DNA from 3 places in the Iodobacter sp. CM08 genome. Region 3 is predicted to be linked to each of the others. Evidence: predicted binding sites of a transcription regulator. Region 3 holds the regulator's gene; each other region holds the start of a gene.

Region 1 (4,437 bases), on a different contig from region 3:
ACGGAGGAAATCAAAACAAGGTTTTCTCCGTGAAACTCCGTGTCCTCTGTGTTCTCCGTGGTTCAAGATGTGGGTTTTGAAAAATACTTTTAACTCGGCACACAACACTTCTTTGCCAGCAACTCGCTATCGCACTTTGGGCAAAACTCGTGGTGGCCGCTTAGGTAGCCGTGTTTCGGGCAGATAGAGAAGGTAGGCGTGATGGTGATATAGGGCAGGCGGTAGTTAGTTAGCGCTTTTTTCACCAGCGCTTTGCACGCTGCGGGGCTAGAAATCGCCTCGTTCATATACAGATGCAGCACCGTACCACCAGTATATTTACGCTGTAATTCCTGCTGACGGCCTAGCGCTTCAAATGGGTCATCGGTAAAGCCCACTGGCAGTTGGCTGGAGTTGGTATAGAAGGGCTGCTCTGCCGTACCTGCTTGCAAAATATCGGGATAAAACTTTTTATCTTCTTTGGCAAAACGATAAGTCGTGCCTTCGGCGGGTGTGGCTTCTAAGTTATAAAGATGGCCGGTTTCTTCTTGAAACTCGCTCATTTTGGCGCGGATATGATCCAGCAGGCGGATGGCTAAGGCGTAGCCTGCTTCAGAGCTGATATCGTCCTGATCATCGCTAAAATTGCGAATCATTTCGTTAATACCATTCACCCCAAGCGTGCTGAAGTGATTACGCAGCGTGCCTAAGTAACGCTTGGTATAGGGGTAAAGTCCACTATCAATTAAACGACCGATTAGTTTGCGTTTAATTTCTAAAGACTGCTTAGCCAGCTCCATCAGCGTATCAATCCGCGCTAAGAGGCCCGCTTCATTGCCTTTAAACTCGTAACCAATCCGCGCGCAGTTGATGGTCACCACACCTAGCGATCCAGTTTGCTCGGCAGAGCCAAATAAGCCATTACCGCGCTTTAACAGCTCGCGCAGATCAAGCTGCAAGCGACAGCACATCGAGCGCACCATATGCGGCTCTAGATCTGAATTTAAGAAATTCTGGAAATAGGGCAGGCCATACTTAGCGGTCATTTCAAACAAAAGATCGGTATTGGGGTGATCCCAGGCAAAATCTTTAGTGATGTTGTAGGTGGGAATCGGGAAAGTAAACACCCGCCCCAGCGCATCGCCTTCCATCATCACTTCGATATAAGCGCGGTTAATCATGTCCATTTCAGTTTGCAGATCGCCATAGCTAAACGGCATTTCCTTACCGCCCACATAGGGAATTTGTTCGCGCAAATCTTCTGGGCAGATCCAATCGAAAGTCAGATTGGTAAATGGCGTTTGCGTGCCCCAGCGGCTGGGTACATTCAGGTTGTAAATCAGCTCTTGGATATACTGCTTTACCTGTGTGTATTGCAGATTATCGGCACGAATAAATGCCGCCATATAGGTATCAAACGAGCTAAATGCCTGCGCACCCGCCCATTCATTTTGCAAAGTACCTAAAAAGTTAACAATCTGGCCAATGGCGGCAGAGAAATGCTTAGGCGGTTTGGCTTCTACCTTGCCCGGCACGCCATTAAAACCCTCTTGCAATAGGCGGCGTAAAGACCAGCCTGCGCAATAGCCCGAAAGCATATCTAAGTCATGAATATGCATGGCACCAGAGCGATGCGCCTCGCCAATTTCTGGTGGATAAACATGGCTTAGCCAGTAATTGGCTATCATCTTGCCGCTGGTATTTAAAATTAGCCCACCCAAGCTCCAGCCCTGATTGGCATTGGCATTTACCCGCCAATCTGATTGATCCAGATATTCATTAATCGACGATTCAACATCCACCACGGTGCGCACGTCCGAGCGCAAACGCGCATGTTGGCTGCGATAAACAATATAGGCACGGGCAGTTTTTAAATAATGATATTGCAGCAGCGCTTCTTCAGCCTGATCCTGAATCTGCTCAATGGTGGGAGTTAAATCACCGCGTAAACGGCTACTGACCAGCGTGCTTAAACGCAGCGCCTCTGCTTCATCAAACTCACCGGTGATCCGGCTGGCATTTAATAAAGCAAGGCGGATTTTATCAGCATCAAATGGCACGATGCGGCCATCGCGTTTCAGCACATATTGCGGGTATATGGTCATTTTTCCCCACCTAGATCAAGGTAGAATATTTTCACAGACCACAATATATGGTGTTTAAAGCATCAATGTTTAACTAGATATAGGGTATTTGACGGTAATCAAAAAATTACAGGCTAAGCCTTGCCATGCGAATCTGCATAACGCCTTAGCCCTGCAATCACCAAGACCATCAAGGCGGCAATAATCAATAATGCAATGGCATATTGATGTGCGCTGGCGTAATCCAGCCTTTGAGTAGCATCAAATAGCGCAATGGATGCAACCCGCGTTTCGCCTGCGATATTGCCACCCAACATCAGCACCACGCCAAATTCGCCCACGGTATGGGCAAAAGAAAGCGCTGCGCCGCTATAAATACCATGCCTTGCAGCGGGCAACACCACGCCCCAAAACACCTTGCTTGCCGATCCACCTAAGGCACGGCCTGATTCGATTAGCTCAGGGGAAACACCACGTATCGCTGTTTGGATAGGTTGCACAGCAAAAGGCAGGCTGTAGAGAATGGAGCCCACCACTAGGCCACTAAAGCTAAACGCCAGCGGCTGGCCAAAGATAGCAACCCACCAAGACCCTGCCAAGGCTTGCGGTGCAAAGATCTGCAGCAGATAAAAGCCAATCACGGTGGGCGGCAATACGATGGGAAGAGTGACGATGATTTCTAGCAACAGCACCCAGTTGCTGCGGCATTCACACAGGCAGCGCGCCAAAATAATACTAATCGGCAAAAGGCACAGCGTGGTAACGCCCGCCAACTTTAGCGTTAACCATAAGGTGGCAAAAAGCTCTGGGCTCAATGGCGCTCCGGCAAATCAAAGCCACAACGTTGCAGCGTGCTGCGGGCCGTATTGCTTTGTAGAAAACCCACGTAGCTGACTGCTAGCGGATTGCCCTTACCATAGCGCGTCACAATCGCCGCCTGAATCAGCGGAGGGTGGCTTTGCGCTGGCAGTAGCAGTGATCGACCCACCCCGCTTAAAGCAGGGGATTTAAGCAGTGAATACGCCACCAAACCCACATCGGCATTGCCGGTTTGTACAAATTGCGCGGCTTGCGCAATATTATTGCCCAATACTAATTTAGGGCTAACCGTATCCCATACTCCCGCCTGCTGCATAGCGGCACGGGCGGCTTGGCCATAGGGGGCGTGATCTGGATTAGCAATGGCAATACGCTTAATGCCTGCATCACCCAAGCGGGCTAAATCAAGCACCACATTAGGCTGCATCGTCCATAGCGCTAAGCGGCCAATCGCGTACGGCTTTAGAGTAGATAACTCTGCAGCACCACTGGCAGCCAGCTGTTTGGGATAAGCTTGATCGGCAGATAAAAACACATCAAACGGCCCACCTGCGGCGATTTGGGTATAGAAATTACCAGAAGAACCTAGGCTTACTTTGAACTCTGCACTGGGCTGGCTCTGCTTAAACACCGCATTTAAGTCTTCAATGCAATAAGCCAAATCAGACGCCGCAGCAATCCGCAGCGTTTGGGCGTGTACGGGTAGGGCAAACAATAAAAAACACAGCAGGCGCAGCATAGCTTCCTTTAGTAATCGGGCTGACCATGTGCGGTCAGAATATAATCGTGCAGGGCTAAATTCATCTGCTCGGCCACATAGGGCTGCAGCTGGGCAATGAGTGCTTCATCCAACATATAGGAGAGCTTCATTTCTTCATCGGGCTGATCTTGCTCATGCTGAAACAGGCTAAAGAGAAATGGCACACTGATGGTTTCTGCCAGTGGCAAATGGCCAATAAAGCCCCCATCCATGCCCTTTTCCCATACTTCAATACTACGAATAATTTTCATACCTTCACCTGATTAAGCACAAAGTAACTGTGCATTTTTTACTTGAAGCCGCCCACTGCAAGCATTTCAACTCTTATTGTGCCTGTTGCATAACATCAATAATGCAAGATGAACTTCAGCAGCACAGCACAGCATAACAGCCCTGTTTCTGTTATTTCTATCCCCGCCCCCAAGCAATCCCCCGTCATGCCGCCTAATTTATGCATCAGCCACTTGGCATAAGCCCAAATCAGCAGCGGTGCGGCAAGTACAGGCGGGGCTAGAAAATAGGATGCCGCTAAGAGTAGCGCCAAAATAATATATAAAGACCAACTGCTTTTTTGCCAAGCAAATTGCTCGGCCATGCCGGAAGCTAGTGCGGGTAAGCGGCTCCAATACAGCACGCCTAAACGTGCCCACGCCGGAATCAATAGCAGGGCCAGCCATGCTTGCTGCTTAGCCAGCAGCATCAGCAACACCAGCTTGGCAGCAGATTGGGTAATCAAGGCTAATACCCCAAAACTGCCTAAATGAGGGTCTTTGAGCACGGCTAAAAATCGCTCGG
Region 2 (4,437 bases), on a different contig from region 3:
ACGCTGTTCCAGATAATCCTGAATTTTGCTGTAGTTGTAATCAGAGAACCATTTCCCGCCGCAATAACCCATTAGATCGCCGTTATTCGCTTCATCTAGCGTCAGCAAGGTATTGGTCTGCGGATCATAAGGTAGCGTATTGCCGATTTTACCGCCCGCGTAGGGGAAGTTAATGTCATATGAGCTTACTCCGCCGCATGGTGCATGGCTTCGGCTCAGATTATGGCCCAGCTCGTGCCCCATGGTACTGAGGTCGTCATCGTGGCGAGCATCAAGGCCAATAGCGGAGTGGGCAGAATAGGATGTGTTTTTTGCATTCACATAGCCCAGCCCTGCGGTGCCGCCGCTAAAGTCTGGGTCTGGCACTAGGCCGTAGTAATGGCGGGCATTGCCTTCTTTAACCCGTAATTGCTCTAGTTCGGCCAGCACGCTACTCCAACCCTTAGATCCGCTGCGGATATTATCTATGTACTTCATATCCTGTGTGGATTGGATCGAGGTAACTTGGTAAGCACCACGGATACTAACGTTGATTGTGCTGTCGGCCAGCGGGAAAACCCGGCTGAGCATCTGACGCACAGAGGCAGTAGCAGGGGCTTGTGCCCGGACAGCGGCGCCTTGGCCGTCGTCGCTCAGTTGCAGCGGCACAATCACCAAATCCATATTGCTTGGTTTTCCCACGACTGGGGTGATTGTTCTGCTGGCACCGCTGCTGACATGCAGCTCTGGATCTGCCTCAATCCGCAGGCTTAAGCCCGGCTTAATCCATTGCTCTGGCAGACGGGCATTAAAGCTTTGCTCTAGCTTGGCTTGTAATACAGAAGCAGGCACGAAGGCAGGCCCAGTCATAGCGATGGCTTGGCCTTGTGGTACGCCATTGATCGTGGCGCTTAGCCAGACCCGAGGGCTGGCAAGTTTGCCCGCTTGGCTAGAAATATTCGCCCGTACGATGGCAGGCTTGCCTTGCACCAAGCGCTGATACTGCGTGCCAGCGAGCTGCGAGTAATTTTGTACCAGAGCAATGCTTTCTAGCTCAATCGTGGCTTTAGGCACGGTTGGTGGAGTTACTGGGGGAGTGGTCGGTGTTGTGCCCGGAGGGGCAACAGGCGGCGCGACGGGTCTGACTAATCTAAAGTATCCGGCGGAAACCAACTGCTGCATGCTGCCTTTTAAAACCACCTCGCCTTCGCCGTTGGCAGGCGTTAGCAGCGTAATGCTGCTGGCTGTTTTGCTGATTAGCTGTGCATTGATTCCACCAATGCTAGCGCTGCTAACCGCATCCAGCCCGTTGCCGCTAATGGTGAGTAAGGTATTGGCAGGTCCACTCAGTGGGGACATGCCCGTTGCGCTGATTTGTGTGGCAATTTCAAAACGCACTTGGCTAGTTAGTGTGTTTTTGCCCCATGCAAAGGTCAGTGGGCCGCTGAGGGCTTTTTCAGGAATCTCTACTTCAAGGCGATTTTCTGAGCGGCTTTTGATGGTGGCGCGCTGGTTAGGGGTAAATAAAAGCTGCTCAACTTGATCAATGCCTTGGCCGGTGATGCTAATGGTTTGCCCAGCAAAGCCAAAGGCAGGGCGCAGCTCGGGCTGGGCCACTGGCCGCCAGATCTGCATAACTTGCGGCAGAGTCTGTTGTCGGCCTCGTTTATCTTCTAAAGTCAGGTAGCCTGAACGTGCCGTGTCCGGAATGCTGACATAGTATTCAGTGGCAGACTGTTTAATCCCTGGCAGCATCACCCCGCCTAAGCGTACGCTTTTCAGCTGGTTTAGCTGACGTCCACGCAAAATCAGTGTTTCACCTGTGTTTAGCTCCGTGCCGGATAACTCAAGCACGCGTGGCTCGGCAATGATGACTCTTTGCCGGGCCTGCACACTGCTGTTTTCTTTGCGCAGCTCCAGCTCGCCCGATTGTGCCGCATCATTAAGCATGACTTCTATTTGCTGGTCTGAAATAAGCTTAAAGCCCAGCTCAACACCGCCCATAACAACCTGCTTGATGCCCGTGAATCCTTGGCCTGTTACGGTAAGTTTTTCGTTCTCGCTGGCTTCTAGCGGGCTGATGTTTTCAATGGTAAAGGCCGTTGCAGGTGGCAGGGTGCTGACTACGGGCGTGGAGGCTGTGGTGGCAACCGTGCTGGTGGAGCCTGGCTCAGAAGAACCGCCACCTCCTCCACACGCGCTAATGGCGAGCAGCACACTGAGGCTGATTGTTTTTTTGCTGAAAAATTGAATGTTTTGAAAAGCAGTGTTTGATTTTTTAGGTTTAAAAGAAGAGGGCACGATAGAAGAGAGTCCTAAAAATAAAACGAGAGCTGGCTTAGAGCGGGATGCTGCAGGCCTGAGATTCGCTTATTCTATGGGAATCAAACGGACATTTAAAGTAACGTATAATACGTAAGCATATTCTTATGTATGCAATGGAATGTAAGCCGTATTAGAAAAAATCGCCCTAGAAAAAGGCAAGGCCTACAGTAGGAAAAACGAGTTAGGCGGGCTGAATTTTGTACAATTTAGGGCAGCTTAAAAACACCGAATGATTGTTTATTAGGCAATCGGCTGTTAGGGATCTGTTCGTTGAGCTTGCTGCGGCAATGTGTTGTTTTTAATCTGTGCATAATCGTGGAATCAGGCTTATTTTTCGGCAGGTATTTTTTTACAAACGCGGTTAAGCCGCCACAAATACACGGCTTTACTGGAACTGCCTTTTTGCACCGTCCAGCTGTACATTTTCTCCTTTGTCATCTGCTTGCCTAACTGGGCTAAAGACACTAGTATTTGTGTTAACTCTTCTTGAGGGACACTACATATAGTGTTTCTCCACAAGAAATCCACAGAATTATCCACAGCAAGACGCAGCCGCCTTGCCTGCCCACTACATTAATGAGAGCCCTATGACCGATAGCGTTAATACTGCTCAAAATCACAGCAGCTATGCCGATTACAAAACCATTCGCCGTGATGGATCGGTGGTGCCATTTGCACCGAACAAAATCACCGTAGCAGTGACCAAAACCTTTATCGCTGTGCTCGGTAGCGATGCTGCGTCTAGTGCCGCTGTACGTCAAAAAGCCATCTTGCTGACTGAATCTGTTGTTTCGGCGCTAATGCGTCGTAAGCCAGAAGGCGGCGCGATTCATATTGAAGATATCCAAGATCAGGTCGAGCTGGCGCTGATGCGTGCCGGTGAGCACGATGTGGCCCGCGCCTATGTTTTGTATCGCGAAGAGCGCAGCAAAGAGCGTCATTCGCGCTTTGAGCCTGAGCATCATCACGAAATCAATGTGCTGTACCCAAATGGCAGCAGCCGCCCGCTCGATTTAGCGCAATTAAAAGCGCTGATCGCTTCTTGCTGCAAAGGCTTGGAAGGCACTACCGATCAAGCTGCGATGTTGGCTGAAACCTTAAAAAACGTTTACGACGGCGTACCGGCAGAAGAAGTTCGCCGCGCGCTGATTATGTCGTCGCGTCAGCTGATTGAAAAAGACCCAGCGTATAGCTTTGTCACCGCGCGTTTACTGCTGAACAATCTGCGCTCTGAAGTCTTGGGCAAGGAAGTCAGCCACGAAGAAATGGCGTCTAAGTATGCTGATTACTTCCCGCAATTTATCAAGCGCGGTATCGATGCTGAGCTACTTGATGAAAACCTCGCTCAGTACGATTTAGCCAAATTAGGCGCGGCGCTGGATCATAGCCGCGATTACCAATTCGGCTATCTTGGCCTGCAAACCCTGTATGACCGTTACTTCCTGCATATCGAAGACACGCGCATCGAGCTGCCACAAAGCTTCTTTATGCGCGTAGCGATGGGCTTGGCGATGAATGAAATCAACCGCGAAGAGCGTGCGATCGAGTTCTACAACGTCTTGTCTAGCTTCGATTTTATGAGCTCCACCCCAACGCTATTTAACGCCGGTAGCCGTCGTAGCCAGCTTTCTAGCTGCTACCTCACCACCGTGTCTGATGATCTAGAAGGCATTTACGAAGCGCTGAAAGAAAACGCGCTGCTGTCTAAATATGCTGGTGGTTTGGGTAACGATTGGACACCTGTGCGCTCGTTGGGCAGCCATATCAAGGGCACCAATGGTAAGTCTCAAGGGATTGTGCCTTTCCTGAAAGTAGTGAATGACACCGCCGTAGCCGTAAACCAAGGCGGCAAGCGTAAGGGTGCGGTGTGCGCTTACCTTGAAACTTGGCACGCAGATATCGAAGAATTCCTAGAAATGCGTAAGAACACCGGTGATGATCGTCGCCGCACGCATGATATGAATACCGCCAACTGGATTCCTGATTTATTCATGAAGCGCGTGATGCAGGGCGCGGATTGGACATTATTTAGCCCATCCGAAGCGCCAGATTTGCACGATAAATTTGGTAAAGACTTTGAAAAAGCCTACGTGGCTTACGAAGCAAAAGCCGCGCGCGGCGAAATGAAGATCG
Region 3 (4,437 bases):
GAAGCCCATTGTTGCTATGATCGTTTTTGGGTGCCAGAGCGGCGACATGATTCATCCTCAACCCGCATGATGTGTGATGGTCACGCCTTTGTCTTGATTGGAAAACACGGCCATGGTTTTTTTAGTGACCCTTACACGGGGGCTTTAGGGCAGTTCCGTCATCAATATTTTTTATTGATGACGATTGCGCACTTCCATAAGGCTGCATTATTGATTTTTTCGGATCGGCTAGCGGTGGCCTTGTCACGGTTGCAGGTTGGCGATGCAAAATCCTCTCGACGTTTTAAGCGTGATATTCGCGTATTACAAGAAGCTTTTTTACGCTTTACCCAGCGTTACTGGTTTAGTGAGATTTCTAATCAAGTGGTGGCCGATCAGCTATTTCATATGGCGCGCCGTCATTTGGGGACCGAGGCCTTATTTGCGGAGGTGAGGGAGTCGATCCATAGTATGAGCCAATACTTAGAAAACGATGATTTGCGCCGCCAAGCCGATACCGTGGTGCGCTTAACCGTGGTGACTATTTTGGGCTTGGTAGGGACAACCGTGACGGGCTTCTTGGGGATGAATTTGTTTGATTTGGCTCATGAGGCCGCTTGGCTAAGAATTGGCTACTTTTTTGCGACCTTTATCCCCATTGCTGCGCTGACTTTTTACTCGCTAATGAAATCGCGTATGCTTTCAGAGTTCCTAGATTTCATGTCAGATGATCGCATGGGTTTCCAAGATAAATTAAAGATTATTCACCATCAGTGGCGTAAAAAAAAGCAAGCTAGGGATGAATTATGAACGTGGATCATGATTTATCACGAATTCCTCAATTGGCAAAACAGCTTGCCGTGTTAGAATCCTGCGCTATTCCTTATTCCCAACCGACTTACGGAAGCGCCAATCTATGTTCTCCAAGTCCGCTACTATCGCCCAATTTGATCCAGATCTAGCTGCAGCCATTGCAGGTGAAGTTGTTCGCCAGCATGAGCACATTGAGCTGATCGCGTCAGAAAATTACACTAGCCCTGCTGTGATGGAAGCGCAAGGCTCACAACTGACCAATAAATACGCCGAAGGTTATCCTGGTAAGCGTTTTTATGGTGGTTGTGAATTTGTTGATACGGTTGAGCAGTTGGCCATTGATCGGGTTAAAGCCTTGTTTGGCGCAGAGTATGCCAATGTGCAGCCGCACTCTGGCTCGCAAGCCAACCAAGCGGTGTACTTTTCTATTCTGAAGCCGGGCGATACCGTCATGGGTATGAACCTAGGTCACGGTGGCCACCTTACACACGGCTCGCCAGCTAATTTATCCGGTAAGCTATTTAATATCGTGGCTTACGGCCTGAACGAAAACGAAGAAATTGATTACGACGATATGGAACGCGTAGCACTTGAAACCAAGCCTAAGCTTTTGATTGGCGGTGCTTCTGCTTACGCTTTGCGCTTTGATTGGGCGCGTATGCGTGAAATCGCCGACAAAGTTGGCGCTTACTTTATGGTCGACATGGCGCATTACGCTGGTCTGATCGCGGCAGGCGTTTATCCAAACCCAGTGCCACACGCTCACTTTGTGACATCGACTACGCATAAAACATTGCGCGGCCCGCGTGGTGGTTTGATTTTGGCTAAAGCTGAATTCGAAAAATCGATCAATTCAAATGTGTTCCCAACGCTGCAAGGCGGCCCTTTGATGCATGTGATCGCCGGTAAAGCGGTGGCATTTAAAGAAGCGGCAACACCAGAGTTCAAAACATACCAAGAGCAAGTACTGAAAAACGCACAAGCCATGGCTGCAACCTTGATCGAGCGTGGCCTGCGTGTGATTTCTGGTCGTTCTGAATCGCATATGTTCTTAGTTGATCTGCGCTCTAAAGGTCTTACCGGCAAAGTGGCTGATGCTGTACTGGGCCAAGCGCATATCACCGTCAATAAAAATGCCATTCCAAACGATCCTGAAAGCCCGTTTGTGACTTCTGGTATCCGTATCGGCTCCCCAGCCATCACGACCCGTGGTTTCAAAGAAGCAGAAGCCGTGATCGTGGCTAACTTGATTGCAGACGTGCTGGACAATCCAGCGGATGAAGCAAACATTGCAGCCGTTGCAGTAAAAGTAAAAGAACTAACCGCCCGTTTCCCAGTTTACGGCGCTTAAATTCGCTATAAAAAACCCAAGTCTTAAAACACGGAGTGAAAGAGGACACGGAGTCACACGGAGAAAGTCAAAAAAGTGTTTGGCTTTCTTTGGAAAGATGCTGCGCCATTTTATGAGCTTGACCTTGTCTGCTTAAGTTCTGTTTGAAAGCTAAGTATGAGCATTGTCTAGGTTTTTTCCGTGAAACTCCGTGTTCTCTGCGTTCTCCGTGTTTTGAGATTTGGGTTTTGTTTATTTCTAGAATGTTCTTTGCGGGGTTGTGATGAAGTGCCCCTTCTGTGGTTCCCCTGATACGCTGGTCGCTGACTCGCGTATATCTGATGAAGGCGATTTGGTTCGCCGTCGCCGCCGTTGTCCTGTGTGCGATAAACGCTTTACTACTTTTGAAACTGCCGAAGTGCGCCTGCCGCAGGTGGTAAAGCAAAATGGTCAGCGTGCCGAATTTGATCGTGAAAAAATCCGCACCAGCTTTGAGCGCGCCCTACATAAACGGCCAGTACCCACGCCTCTGGTGGACGAAGCTATTCTTAGAATTATTCAAAAAGCATTGTCTTTAGGCGATAGAGAAATCATGAGCCGCCAGATTGGCGAAATGGTGATGTCTGAACTCGCCAAGCTCGACAAAGTCGCCTATATCCGCTTCGCCTCCGTATACCGCTCCTTCCAAGACGTCGATGATTTCCGCGATGTGATACGGGAAGTGAGTAAGGAATAACGTTTTTTATGCCGAAATAAACCCAAATCTTGAACCACGGAGGACACAGAGAACACGGAGTTTCACGGAGAAAACCTTTCCTATGTTTTTCTCCGTGGCCCTCTGTGTTCTCCCGATCGAAGTGGTTCAAGATTTGGGTTTATGAACCTTATTTTTACACCGGTAAACCCATGAACAGTATCGATCATCAATATATGCAGCTGGCTTTGCGGCAAGCAGCTTTAGGGCAGAATAGTGCGACGCCTAATCCTTCTGTGGGTTGTGTGTTGGTGAAAGAGGGGCAGGTGGTGGGTGCGGGCTTTAGTCAGCCTGCGGGTGGTGGTGTGGTGAAGGTGGCTCCTGGTGCGCATGCTGAAGTCATGGCTTTGAGTGTTGCGGGTGATTTGGCACGCGGTGCTACGGCTTACGTGACGCTAGAGCCTTGCAGCCATCATGGTCGCACACCGCCTTGCGCTGATGCTTTGGTGAAAGCCGGTGTAGTGCGCGTGGTTGCCGCGCTGACAGATCCTAATCCGCTGGTGGCGGGCCAAGGCTTGACGCGCTTGGCGGCGGCAGGGATTGAGGTGGAGTCAGGCGTTTTACACGCCGCCGCACTTGAGCATCACAAAGGTTTTATCAGCCGCATGCTGCGATCCCGCCCTTGGCTGACGGTAAAAATGGGCGCAAGTCTGGATGGCCGCACCGCGCTCGCTAATGGGCAATCGCAATGGATTACCGGCCCGGCGGCACGATCTGATGTACAAAAACTACGTGCCCGATCTTGTGCCATGCTCACCGGTATTGGCACGGTACTGGCGGATGATCCGCAGCTAACGGTGCGAGAGTTTGCGGTAGATAGGCAGCCGCTGCGTGTGGTTGTTGACAGCCAGCTTAGAACGCCGATCAAGGCAAAGTTATTTAATCAGGCGGGCGTATTGATTGTTGGCGCTCAGGATGACGCGACTAAGCGTCAGGCTTTAGAAGCCGCAGGGGCCGAAGTGATGATTTTGGCCGATGCTCAGGGTCGAGTTGATTTAGCTGCCTTACTGCAAGAGCTAGGTCATCGAGGCTGCAACCAAGTAACCGTTGAGGCGGGCGGTGTTTTAGTTGGGGCGCTATTTCAAGCGGGGTTGGTGGATGAAATGCTGCTTTATCAAGCCCCTGTGATGATTGGTGACACTGCAAAAGGCATCGCCACGCTTGATTTATCCGACCTAAACCACAAGCTACAAGCTAAGGTATTAGAGCGCCGCCTATTTGGAGACGATTTACGTCTCACCCTGCGGTTCACTGATATTGGAGAATTTTATGCCGAATGAAAGCGTGCAAGAAGCCGTGCCGATTTGCCCTGATTGTAAGCGGCCCCTCGATGTGATCGCGGCTTGCGGCTCGATTAGCTACTTTTGTGATCATTGCAATTTACTCAAGTCTTCGAAGCGTGTGCGCGAAGCAAATCCAGAACTCTTTAAGGAAGCTGAATAAATGTTTACGGGGATTGTGCAAGGCGTTGCTCAGATTGAAGCGATTGATGACAGGGAGGGCATCCGTACATTTCGCATCGCTTTTCCGGCAGGGTTTTGCAAAGATATTCAGATTGGCG

Evidence for each region. The regulator NrdR, encoded in region 3, represses ribonucleotide reductase genes. The targets are predictions, from matches to a motif close to AAANACNATATATNGTNTTT.
Region 1: the regulator NrdR is predicted to act here: its motif matches at 2,121-2,140, upstream of R6242_RS01850 (ribonucleoside triphosphate reductase).
Region 2: the regulator NrdR is predicted to act here: its motif matches at 2,796-2,815, upstream of R6242_RS15380 (ribonucleoside-diphosphate reductase subunit alpha).

The regions. Positions count from the first base shown of each region.
Region 1 is NZ_JAWQUO010000003.1:5,062-9,498, forward strand. It holds gene R6242_RS01850 (ribonucleoside triphosphate reductase) at 90-2,084, opposite strand; gene modB (molybdate ABC transporter permease subunit) at 2,198-2,878, opposite strand; gene modA (molybdate ABC transporter substrate-binding protein) at 2,875-3,621, opposite strand; gene R6242_RS01865 (hypothetical protein) at 3,630-3,893, opposite strand; gene cobS (adenosylcobinamide-GDP ribazoletransferase) at 3,989-4,437, opposite strand, start outside.
Region 2 is NZ_JAWQUO010000027.1:16,717-21,153, forward strand. It holds gene R6242_RS15375 (IPT/TIG domain-containing protein) at 1-2,196, opposite strand, end outside; gene R6242_RS15380 (ribonucleoside-diphosphate reductase subunit alpha) at 2,892-4,437, shown strand, end outside.
Region 3 is NZ_JAWQUO010000063.1:1,351-5,787, reverse strand. It holds gene R6242_RS21280 (hypothetical protein) at 1-789, shown strand, start outside; gene glyA (serine hydroxymethyltransferase) at 896-2,143, shown strand; gene nrdR (transcriptional regulator NrdR) at 2,406-2,858, shown strand; gene ribD (bifunctional diaminohydroxyphosphoribosylaminopyrimidine deaminase/5-amino-6-(5-phosphoribosylamino)uracil reductase RibD) at 3,029-4,156, shown strand; gene R6242_RS21260 (zinc-ribbon domain-containing protein) at 4,146-4,319, shown strand; gene R6242_RS21255 (riboflavin synthase subunit alpha) at 4,320-4,437, shown strand, end outside.